Exiguobacterium sibiricum 7-3: one gene and its partner. The protein of the gene in region 1 interacts with the protein of each later gene in a pairwise test. Links are inferred from orthologs where the notes say so. Each region holds a gene or a part of one and is shown in the gene's direction. Other genes may lie near its edges.

The links.
Region 2: the proteins of lpdA (region 1) and odhB interact in binary tests that used the Escherichia coli proteins (3 or more experiments, as listed by UniProt). The link is inferred for Exiguobacterium sibiricum 7-3 from one-to-one orthologs.

The regions. Positions count from the first base shown.
Region 1 is NZ_KK211190.1:1,049,518-1,055,133, forward strand. The notes cover bases 1,506-4,467. They hold lpdA (dihydrolipoyl dehydrogenase), read left to right. Parts: upstream 1,506-2,261; coding sequence 2,262-3,674; downstream 3,675-4,467. Other genes in these bases: P402_RS0106220 (dihydrolipoamide acetyltransferase family protein), read left to right, coding at 1,506-2,258; P402_RS0106230 (DUF3055 domain-containing protein), read left to right, coding at 3,777-4,085; P402_RS0106235 (aminotransferase class I/II-fold pyridoxal phosphate-dependent enzyme), read right to left, coding at 4,137-4,467. Also shown: P402_RS0106215 (alpha-ketoacid dehydrogenase subunit beta), read left to right, coding at 1-860; more of P402_RS0106220, read left to right, coding at 960-1,505; more of P402_RS0106235, read right to left, coding at 4,468-5,616. UniProt on the Escherichia coli protein: Lipoamide dehydrogenase is a component of the glycine cleavage system as well as of the alpha-ketoacid dehydrogenase complexes.
Region 2 is NZ_KK211190.1:1,353,717-1,358,637, forward strand. What follows is about bases 1,260-4,172. They hold odhB (2-oxoglutarate dehydrogenase complex dihydrolipoyllysine-residue succinyltransferase), read left to right. Parts: upstream 1,260-2,047; coding sequence 2,048-3,298; downstream 3,299-4,172. Other genes in these bases: P402_RS0107765 (2-oxoglutarate dehydrogenase E1 component), read left to right, coding at 1,260-1,996; P402_RS0107775 (glycerophosphodiester phosphodiesterase), read left to right, coding at 3,492-4,172. Also shown: more of P402_RS0107765, read left to right, coding at 1-1,259; more of P402_RS0107775, read left to right, coding at 4,173-4,385; P402_RS0107780 (RrF2 family transcriptional regulator), read left to right, coding at 4,580-4,921. UniProt on the Escherichia coli protein: E2 component of the 2-oxoglutarate dehydrogenase (OGDH) complex which catalyzes the second step in the conversion of 2-oxoglutarate to succinyl-CoA and CO(2).

The DNA.
Region 1 (5,616 bases):
CGACAGAAGGTCTTCAAGACGAATTAGGCGAAGACCGCGTCTTCGATACACCACTTGCCGAGTCTGGTATTGGTGGTCTTGCAGTCGGATTCAGCTTAACTGGTTTCCGTCCAATCATGGAAATCCAATTCTTCGGTTTCGTATTCGAAGTATTTGATTCTGTAGCAGCACAACTCGCACGTTTACGTTACCGTTCAGGCGGCACGTACAGTGCACCTGTAACAATCCGTTCACCATTCGGTGGCGGTGTTAAAACACCTGAGCTTCATGCAGATAACCTGGAAGGATTAATGGCTCAGTCACCAGGACTTAAAGTCGTCATCCCTTCAACTCCGTATGATGCAAAAGGTCTTTTGATTGCATCAATCCGTGATAACGACCCAGTCGTTTTCCTTGAGCACATGAAACTGTACCGTTCATTCCGCGGTGAAGTGCCAGAGGGCGACTACACGATCGAACTCGGAAAAGCAGACATCAAACGTGAAGGTACTGACGTTACAATCGTAACGTACGGTGCAATGGTTCACGCATCATTGAAAGCTGCTGAAGAGCTTGAAAAGGAAAACATCAGCGTTGAAATCATCGACTTGATGACAATCAGCCCGATTGACATCGATACAATCGTTGAATCAGTTAAGAAAACGAACCGTGTTGTCGTTGTTCAAGAAGCTCAAAAACAAGCAGGTGTGGCTGCAATGGTCGCAACTGAAATCCAAGAGCGCGCAATTCTTGACCTCGAAGCACCAATTCTTCGTGTCACGGCACCTGACACAATCTTCCCATTCGCACAAGGTGAAGATGCGTGGCTTCCGGACCACAAAGATATCGTTGAAAAAGTGAAAACTGTTTACAATTTCTAAGAGTGAACCGGAAAAAGAGGAGAGAGGTAATTCTCTCCTTGCTTCCGTTTTAAAGATAACAATTGACCAGAAGAGTGAAATAAAAGGAGGCCAATTCAAATGGGTTTATTTGAATTCAAATTACCGGATATCGGTGAGGGTATTCACGAAGGTGAAATCGTAAAGTGGTTCGTTAAAGCAGGCGACACAGTCAAAGAGGATGACATTCTTCTTGAAGTACAAAACGATAAAGCAGTCGTTGAAATTCCATCACCAGTTGATGGCACAGTCAAAGAAGTAAAAGTCGACGAGGGTGTCGTAGCCGTCGTTGGTGACGTATTGATCACGTTTGATGTGGAAGGCGAAGGTTCAGCTCCTTCTGAAGAAGAAGCACCAGAGCAACCTAAAGCAGCAGACAATGCGAAAGACGTCCAAGACACAGACAAAAAAGTCGAAGACAAACCAAACGAAGTTCAAATCCATAAATCAGAACGCGTCATCGCAATGCCTTCAGTGCGTAAATATGCACGTGAAAAAGGTGTCGATATCCGTGAAGTTCAAGGTTCTGGTGACAACGGTCGCGTTGTCAAAGAAGACATTGATGCATTTGCAAACGGTGGACAAGCTTCAACTGCACCAGCAGCAGAAGAAAAAGCACCGGCAGCACAAGCTTCAGCATCTAAGTCTGAAGTGAAACCGTATGTTGCAGCTCAACCTGAGCTTGAAACACGCGAGAAGATCAAAGGAATCCGTAAAGCGATTTCGAAAGCAATGGTCAACTCGAAACATACAGCACCACACGTTACATTGATGGATGAAGTCGATGTTACGAATCTTGTTGCACTCCGTAAAAACTTCAAAGAAGTTGCGGCAGCACAAGGTACGAAATTAACGTATCTTCCATTCGTTGTGAAAGCATTGACAGCAGCGGCTAAGAAATACCCTGCAATCAACGCATCAATTGACGATGTGAACGAAGAAGTCGTTTACAAAAACTACTTCAACATCGGTATCGCAGCAGACACAGACAACGGTCTTGTTGTACCTGTCGTCAAAGATGCAGACCGTAAATCAATCTTCGGATTAGCAGATAACATTAATGATCTTGCTGGTAAAGCACGTGACGGTAAACTTTCTGGTGACGAAATGAAAGGCGGATCGATCACAATCACGAACATCGGTTCTGCTGGCGGACAATGGTTCACACCTGTCATCAACCACCCAGAAGTTGCAATCCTCGGTATTGGTCGTATCGCTGAAAAAGCGGTCGTCAAAAACGGCGAAATCGTTGCAGCACCAGTACTTGCTCTTTCATTCAGCTTCGACCACCGTCTCATCGATGGTGCTACAGCACAAAACGCGCTTAACTTGGTTAAACGTTTGTTAAATGACCCACAACTTCTCATTATGGAGGGATAAGCAATGGTAGTAGGTGAATTCGCACAAGAAACAGATTTACTCGTAATCGGGGCTGGCCCTGGTGGTTACGTCGCTGCAATCCGCGGTGCGCAACTCGGACTTAAAGTAACAGTCGTCGAGCGTGAAAACGTCGGTGGTGTTTGTTTGAACGTCGGATGTATCCCATCAAAAGCCTTGATTACAGCTGGACACAACTTCCAACATGCAAAAGGTTCAGATTCAATGGGAATCACATCTGAGAATGTCGCAGTCGACTTCTCAAAAGTTCAGTCTTGGAAACAGTCTGTCGTCAACAAATTGACTGGCGGTGTTGGTGGCCTTCTTAAAGGTAACAACGTCGAGACAGTCGTTGGGGAAGCTTACTTCCAATCTGAAGATACAGTTCGTATCATCAATGAAGATTCTTCTACACCTTACAAATTCAAAAAATGTATCATCGCAACTGGTTCGACTCCAATCGAACTTCCGGCTTTCAAATGGTCAAAACGCGTCCTTTCTTCAACAGGCGCATTGAACCTTCCTGAACTTCCGAAAAAACTCATCGTCATCGGCGGCGGATACATCGGAATGGAGCTCGGAACAGCGTATGCTAACTTTGATACTGAAGTTGTCATCTTAGAAGGAACAAAAGATATCCTTTCTGGATTCGAGCCGGCAATGACGCAAGTCGTCAAGAAAAAGCTCAAACAAAAAGGCAACATCACGATTCACAACGAAGCACTTGCACAAAGTGTTGAAGAGACAGAAGAAGGCGTGAAAGTTACGTTTGAAGTCAAAGGTGAAACACAAACTGTCGAAGCGGACTACGTCCTCGTCACAGTTGGTCGTCGCCCGAACACATCTGATCTCGGTCTTGAAATGGCAGAAGTTAAAGTCAGCGAACGTGGACTCGTCGAAATCGACGATCAGTGCCGTACGTCGAACGAAAACATCTATGCTATCGGGGACATCGTTCCTGGACCGCCACTTGCACACAAAGCTTCATTCGAAGCAAAAATTGCTGCTGAAGCTGCTGCTGGACACCCGGCATACCTCGACTACAGCGCGATTCCTGCGGTTGTCTTCACAGACCCAGAACTCGCAACAGTCGGTTATACAGAAGCGCAAGCAAAAGAAGAAGGTCTTGATTACCTCGCTTCTAAATTCCCTTACGCTGCAAACGGACGTGCTCTTGCACTCAACGAGCCAGACGGCTTCTTGAAAATGATCACACGTAAATCAGACGGTCTCTTGATCGGTGCTCAAATCGCTGGTACAGGCGCATCTGACATGATCGCAGAGATGGGACTTGCAATCGAGTCTGGAATGACTGCTGAAGATATCGCACTCACAATCCACGCGCACCCTTCACTCGGTGAAATCGCAATGGAAACTGCTGAAGTTGCAATCGGTAGCCCAATCCACATCATTAAATAATCAAGAAAACCTTAAGCGGGGAGCCGACCGCTTAAGGTTTTTTTGTTTCGTTTAACCTTTCTTTAAAACAGGAAAAGGATAAAAAAGAAAGGGTGAGACACGATGGAATCGCAATTATCGCCACTCGAAGAACTGTATCATGTCTCAGAAACGGATAAAGTCAGGTTTATCGGTGTGACGACGGAACAAGCACGGTACGATTTTGGTGTCATCTTTACCAAACAATTTTTTGGGAAGATGCTAGTCGTCAGTCTCACGAGCGGGCGCGCTGCATTACTCGATCACGCAGATGTATTGGATTCAGAAGCCTTGCATCGATTACTTGGCATTGATGCCATCGATGCCGAGACAGTAGGGGAATTTCTAGCGACGCTGTTGCCGTACACTCCGAGTTACGAACAGGCAGACTAAAAGACCGCAACTGCTTTTTAGCAGTTACGGTCTTTTGTTTAGGCACGATATTTAACGAATCGCATTCGATTGTTGAATGACTTTGATCGTCTCGAGTGTGTGATCTTCCAGTCCTTGAACAGGAAGACCGGCTTCGATGTTTTCTTTGATATACGCTAAGTTGTCAGTCGTAATCATTTCACCCGGAATAAAGATTGGGATACCGGGTGGATAGACCATCATGAACTCTGCCGAGATCCGTCCAACAGCATCAGCAAGTGGAATCGTTTCTGTTTCTTCATAAAACGCATCCCGCGGACTGAGAGCGAGTGCTGGAATGTCAGGCAAAACGATGGAGTGGGATGCTGTTTTAGATCCCGTATCCCGATGACGTTCTACGAGAGCAGCCATTCCTGCAAGCAAGGCATCAATCGTCTCTTCCGAATCACCAGAAGTGATGATCAACAAGATGTTGTTTAAGTCTGACAGTTCGACTTCAATCCGGTGTTCTTCCCGTAAAAATTCTTCGACGAGATGGCCGGAAATGCCAAGTCCTTTAACGGAAATCAACACTTTTGTCGGATCGAAGGCAAATGTCGCACTAGAATGCAAATCCGATTCACCAAACACGGCGAGATAAGGCAATTTCGCGAGTCCCATCCGCATCCGTGTCGCAAGTTCGAGCGCACGACGGTTCATTGCTTCTCCGTTAATCGCCAGATGGCGGCGGGCGCAGTCGAGTGATGCCAATAATAGATAGGAAGTGGAGGTCGTCGTCAACATCGACAGGACGGCCTGGACTTTATCCGGTGAGACGAGTCCGCGACGGACATTCAAGACGGAGCTACCGGTCAGCGATCCTCCTAATTTATGAACACTTGTCGCAGCGAGATCTGCACCTGCCTGCATCGCAGACAGCGGCATATCATCGTGGAACGCAATATGAACGCCGTGTGCTTCGTCGACTAGTACAGGGATACCTTTACCATGGGCAAGCGTAACGATGCTCTCTAAGTCACCTGCGACGCCAAAGTATGTCGGGTTGATAACCAGGACGGCTTTTGTGTCCGGGTGAAGACTGAGAGCACGCTCGACGGCACTTGGCGTAATACCATGAGCGATGCCAAACATTTCATCAAACTCGGGGTGAATGAAAATCGGGTGCGCTCCAGAAAGAACGATAGCCGACATGACCGATTTATGAACGTTCCGGGGAACTAAAATTTTATCGTCCGGACCGACGACGCTCATGATCATTGCCATGATGGCGGTCGAGGTTCCCTGAACGGAGAAAAATGTTTCGTCTGCATGGAAGGCTTGAGCTGCTAATTGATGAGCATCCTTGATGATTCCTTTTGGATGATGTAAATCATCGAGCGGCGCGATATTGATTAAATCGATATCGAGCGCATTTTGACCGATGAATGATCGAAAAGCAGGATCCATTCCTTGGCCATTTTTATGACCGGGAATATGAAATTGAATTGGTTGACGTTTCGCGTGCGCAAGCAGCGCATCGAATAAAGGTGTATCGAGCTGTGTTAAGCTTTTT
Region 2 (4,921 bases), 300 kb from region 1 along the record:
AGGGGACGTGAAATATCATTTAGGGTTGAACCGGAAAATGGAGCAACAATCGAGTAACGTCCGGATGACGCTTGCCAACAACCCGTCTCACCTCGAGTTCGTCGATCCTGTCGTTGAAGGATTCACACGGGCAGCGCAAGATGACCGTTCGCAAAAAGGGGCACCTCGTCAGGAGCAGGGAAAAGCCGCTGCCATCCTCATTCATGGAGATGCCGCCTTCCCGGGGCAAGGAATCGTCGCTGAAACGTTGAACCTGACGAATTTGAAAGGATATAACACAGGCGGAACGATTCATATCATTGCCAATAATACGATCGGCTTTACGACGGAACCGACGGATTCACGGTCGACCCGTTATTCAAGTGATTTGGCGAAAGGGTATGAAATTCCGATTTTCCACGTCAATGCAGATGAGCCGGAAAGTTGTTTAGCCGTAGCATTGCTTGCCAGCGAATACCGGGCGACATTCAACAAAGACGTCTTGATTGATTTGATCGGATACCGTCGTTTCGGACATAACGAGATGGACGAGCCGATGAATACCAACCCTGTACTCTATGATTTAATCCATAAGCATGATTCAGCACGTGTCTTATATGCGAAACAACTGGTTGAACAAGGGGATGTCTCAAAAGAAGATGTCACGACAATTGAAACGGACATCAATGACATGATGAAAGCGGCTCGTGAGAAGGTCCCGAATGTCGAAAAAGAGTACGGTGGAGTCATGCCGGATGTCGTCTTCAAGGGCGTTCCTCACGTCGAAACCGGTGTCGCAGTTGAAAAATTGACGGCTTACAACGAACAGTTGCTCGAATGGCCAAGTGGATTCAGTGTTTTCCATAAACTTGAAAAAGTGTTGAAACGCCGGACCGATGCGTTGACGACGAAAAACGGCATCGACTGGGGTCATGCGGAAACATTGGCATTTGCTTCGATTCTTTCCGATGGCACGCCGATTCGACTCAGTGGTCAAGATTCGGAGCGGGGGACGTTTGCACAACGAAACATCAATCTGAATGATGTGAAGACAGGCAAATCGTTTTCACCGATGCACAGCTTGACTTCAGCAACAGCATCGTTTGCCGTTTACAACAGTCCGTTATCAGAAGCGGGTGTTCTCGGATTCGAATACGGCTATAACGTCTTTGCACCGGAAACACTTGTTTTATGGGAAGCGCAGTACGGTGACTTTGCGAACTCCGGTCAAGTCATCTTTGATCAGTTCATCTCGGCAAGCCGTGCCAAATGGGGACAGACATCTGGACTTGTCATGCTGTTACCGCATGGTTATGAAGGACAAGGACCGGAGCATTCCAGTGCCCGTCTCGAACGTTTCTTGACACTGTCAGGTGAGAAGAACTGGACGGTCGCTAATGTCTCAAGTGCAGCCCAGTATTTCCATCTGCTTCGCCGTCAAGCTGCGATTCTTGGGAAAGAAGAAGTACGTCCGCTTGTCGTCATGACGCCGAAAAGCTTACTCCGTCATCCACTCGCAACCTCTGATTTATCCGAACTGACAGACGGTTCATTCAAACGAATCGTCGAACAAAACGGACTGGGACAATCACCGGAACAAGTTGAACGGATCGTCTTCTGTAGCGGTAAGGTCGCGATTGACTTAGCAGAAGCTGTCTCGAAATCAGACGATGATTTCAACTGGTTACACATCGTCCGGATTGAAGAAATCTATCCGTTCCCGGCTAAGCAGTTAAATGCTTTGCTCGAACGTTATCCGAACGTCAGTGAATTTGTCTGGGTTCAGGAAGAACCGAAAAACATGGGCGCTTGGACATACATCGAACCACGTCTTGAATCGGTTGCCATCAATGGGATTACAACTGTTCGTTACATCGGTCGTCGTCGACGTTCGAGTACGGCGGAAGGTGATCCGACTGGCCACAAAGTCGAACAAGCGCGGATTCTAACAGAAGCCTTGACACGAACGACAGTCGATCAACCAAGCACGTCGGCTACTTCCGAAACAAATGTCTAATCTAAAATCAAGTGGGGTCAAACACGAAAAGTCTTAGGGGGACGAATTAACATGGAAATCAAAGTGCCAGAACTTGCAGAATCGATTACAGAAGGTACAGTCGCATCATGGTTAAAACAACCAGGCGATCAGGTAGAAAAAGGGGAAGCCATCGTCGAACTGGAGACAGATAAAGTCAACATCGAAGTACCGTCAGACGAAGCCGGAATCCTGTCTGAAGTAATGGCTGCTGAAGGTGATACAGTCCGCGTCGGAGAAACGATTGCGATCATTACAGCAGGTGGAGAAGTGACACAACCGACAGAAGCAGCTCCGGCACCTGAACAGAAAGAAGCACCTGTTGCACAAGAACCGAAAAAGGAACAACCGGCAGCCGTCGCAGCAACAGAAGCTACGTCACGTGCCGATCGTCCAATCGCTTCACCTGCTGCCCGGAAAATGGCACGTGAAAAAGGAATTGATTTAGCACAGGTGGCGACACAAGATCCACTCGGTCGCATTCGCGTGCAGGACGTCGCGACATTTGAAGTCGCACCACGCGAACAGGCAAAAGCACCACAAGCTCCGGCACCGAAAACAGCACCGCCTGCTGCTCCGGGGAAACCGGAAGAACGGATTAAAATGTCGCGTCGCCGTAAAACGATTGCGAACCGTTTAGTAGAAGTGCAACAAACAGCAGCCATGTTAACGACGTTCAATGAAATTGATATGTCTGCCGTTATGTCGTTACGGAAACGCCGTCAAGAAAAATTCGTTAAGGACAATGAAGTTAAACTCGGTTTCATGTCGTTCTTCACGAAGGCAGCTGTCGCCGCTTTGAAAAAGATGCCATATTTGAATGCCGAAATTCAAGGGGACGAAATCGTCCTTAAGAAATTCTACGATATCGGAATTGCGGTTTCCGCACCAGACGGTCTGGTTGTACCTGTCGTTCGTGACGCCGATAAAAAGAATTTTGGTGAAATCGAAAAAGACATCATCAATCTTGCGGTCAAAGCGCGGGATAATAAACTCGGACTATCTGATTTGACAGGTGGAACATTTACGATTACAAACGGCGGAACGTTTGGTTCATTGATGTCGACACCGATCCTGAACGGACCACAGGTCGCGATTCTCGGGATGCATGCAATCAATCTTCGTCCCGTTGCGATTGATGCAGAACGGATGGCCAATCGTCCGATGATGTATGTCGCGCTTTCATATGATCACCGGATCGTTGACGGGAAAGAAGCCGTGACGTTCTTGAAGCACATCAAAGATTTGCTCGAAGATCCTGAATCATTGATTTTTGAAGCATAAGTCGATTTGATAAAGAGGCGTTCTTCCTACGATAGGGAGAACGCCTCTTTTCGTCTCTTCAGATAAGCTGGTGATTCGTTTGATTACAAGTCTGTCATCGATTCTAAAAACTTCTTCACCTCAACTATATGTTTCCTTCACAGTCGTCACGTAAGATTCAGTCTGTAAGTTACTTTTAAGGGGGAAATACAACATGATGAAACAGATTGGCGTTACCGTACTTACAGGAGCAATAGCCGCAACTAGTTTCGGGAGTATCGACGCTTCGGCACATGCAAAACATGATCTACTCGACCCAAATCATGTCGTTAACATTGCCCACCGAGGTGCTTCCGGGTATGCACCGGAACATACGATGACAGCGTATCAACTGAGCCATAAAAAATTAAAAGCCGACTACATCGAAATCGATTTGCAGATGACGAAGGACGGTCAATTGATTGCGATGCACGATGAGACGGTCGATCGGACGACAAACGGAACAGGTGCCGTCAAAGACAAGACATTAGCTGAAATCAAACGCCTCGATGCGGGGAGTTGGTTCAATACAGCGAATCCTGATTATGCGAAGGCTGAATATAAGGGACTCCAAGTTCCAACGCTCGATGAAATTTTTGATAAATATGGCAAACATGCGAACTATTATATTGAAACAAAATCACCTGAAGTTTACCCGGGAATGGAAGAAAAACTACTGAAAACATTAAAAGATCATGGTTTATCCAGTGACCGTGTTAAACCGGGACAAGTCATGATTCAATCGTTCAGTCAAGCAAGTCTATTAAAAGTTAAAGCACTTGATGAAGGTTTTCCACTCGTCCAGCTGATGGAAGCACCAACAGTCCAATCAATCACGCCTAAGGCACTTGACGAAATTCAGACATACGCAGTCGGAATCGGTCCCTCATTTAAAGGACTGACGCGCGAAAATACGGCAATGATTCGGGAACGTGGTCTGTTGCTTCACCCCTACACGGTGAACGAGAAAGTCGACATGGAACGGATGCTCGATTATGGAGTGACGGGAGTTTTTACGAACTATGCGGATCGTTTCAACGAAGTATTACATGACATGAAAAAGAAATGAATCGTTTAAAAGTCAGTTTCCTATTCAGGAAATTGGCTTTTTTTGTTTAAACGACATCTAAATCCATCTCCGTTACGTATACTGATAAAAGCACATCCTTTATTTTCGATTAATATCGAACATGATACGATGAAACAGCAGTGTGAAATGGGATTTACAACTGGTTCCATGAACAGGGAATGGAGAGGAAAGAAATGCGAATCACTCAATATACAGACTATGGACTCCGAGTTCTGATTTATTTAGGTCTTCACCGGGAAGAAGTGACACCGATGCCGGCCATTGCCAATCATTACGGTATATCTTCCAATCATTTGATGAAAGTCACGCAACAATTGACGAAGCTTGGTTACGTGGAGTCGACACGTGGACGGACAGGTGGACTCCGATTGATTCGTGATCCGGAAGAAATCAATATCGGAAAAGTCGTTCGTGAGATGGAGCCGATGGATATCGTCGAATGTTTTTCGGCAGACGGTCATTGTGTCATCGAACCGCAATGTCATCTTAAAGGGATTCTCGGTCGTGCCTTACGC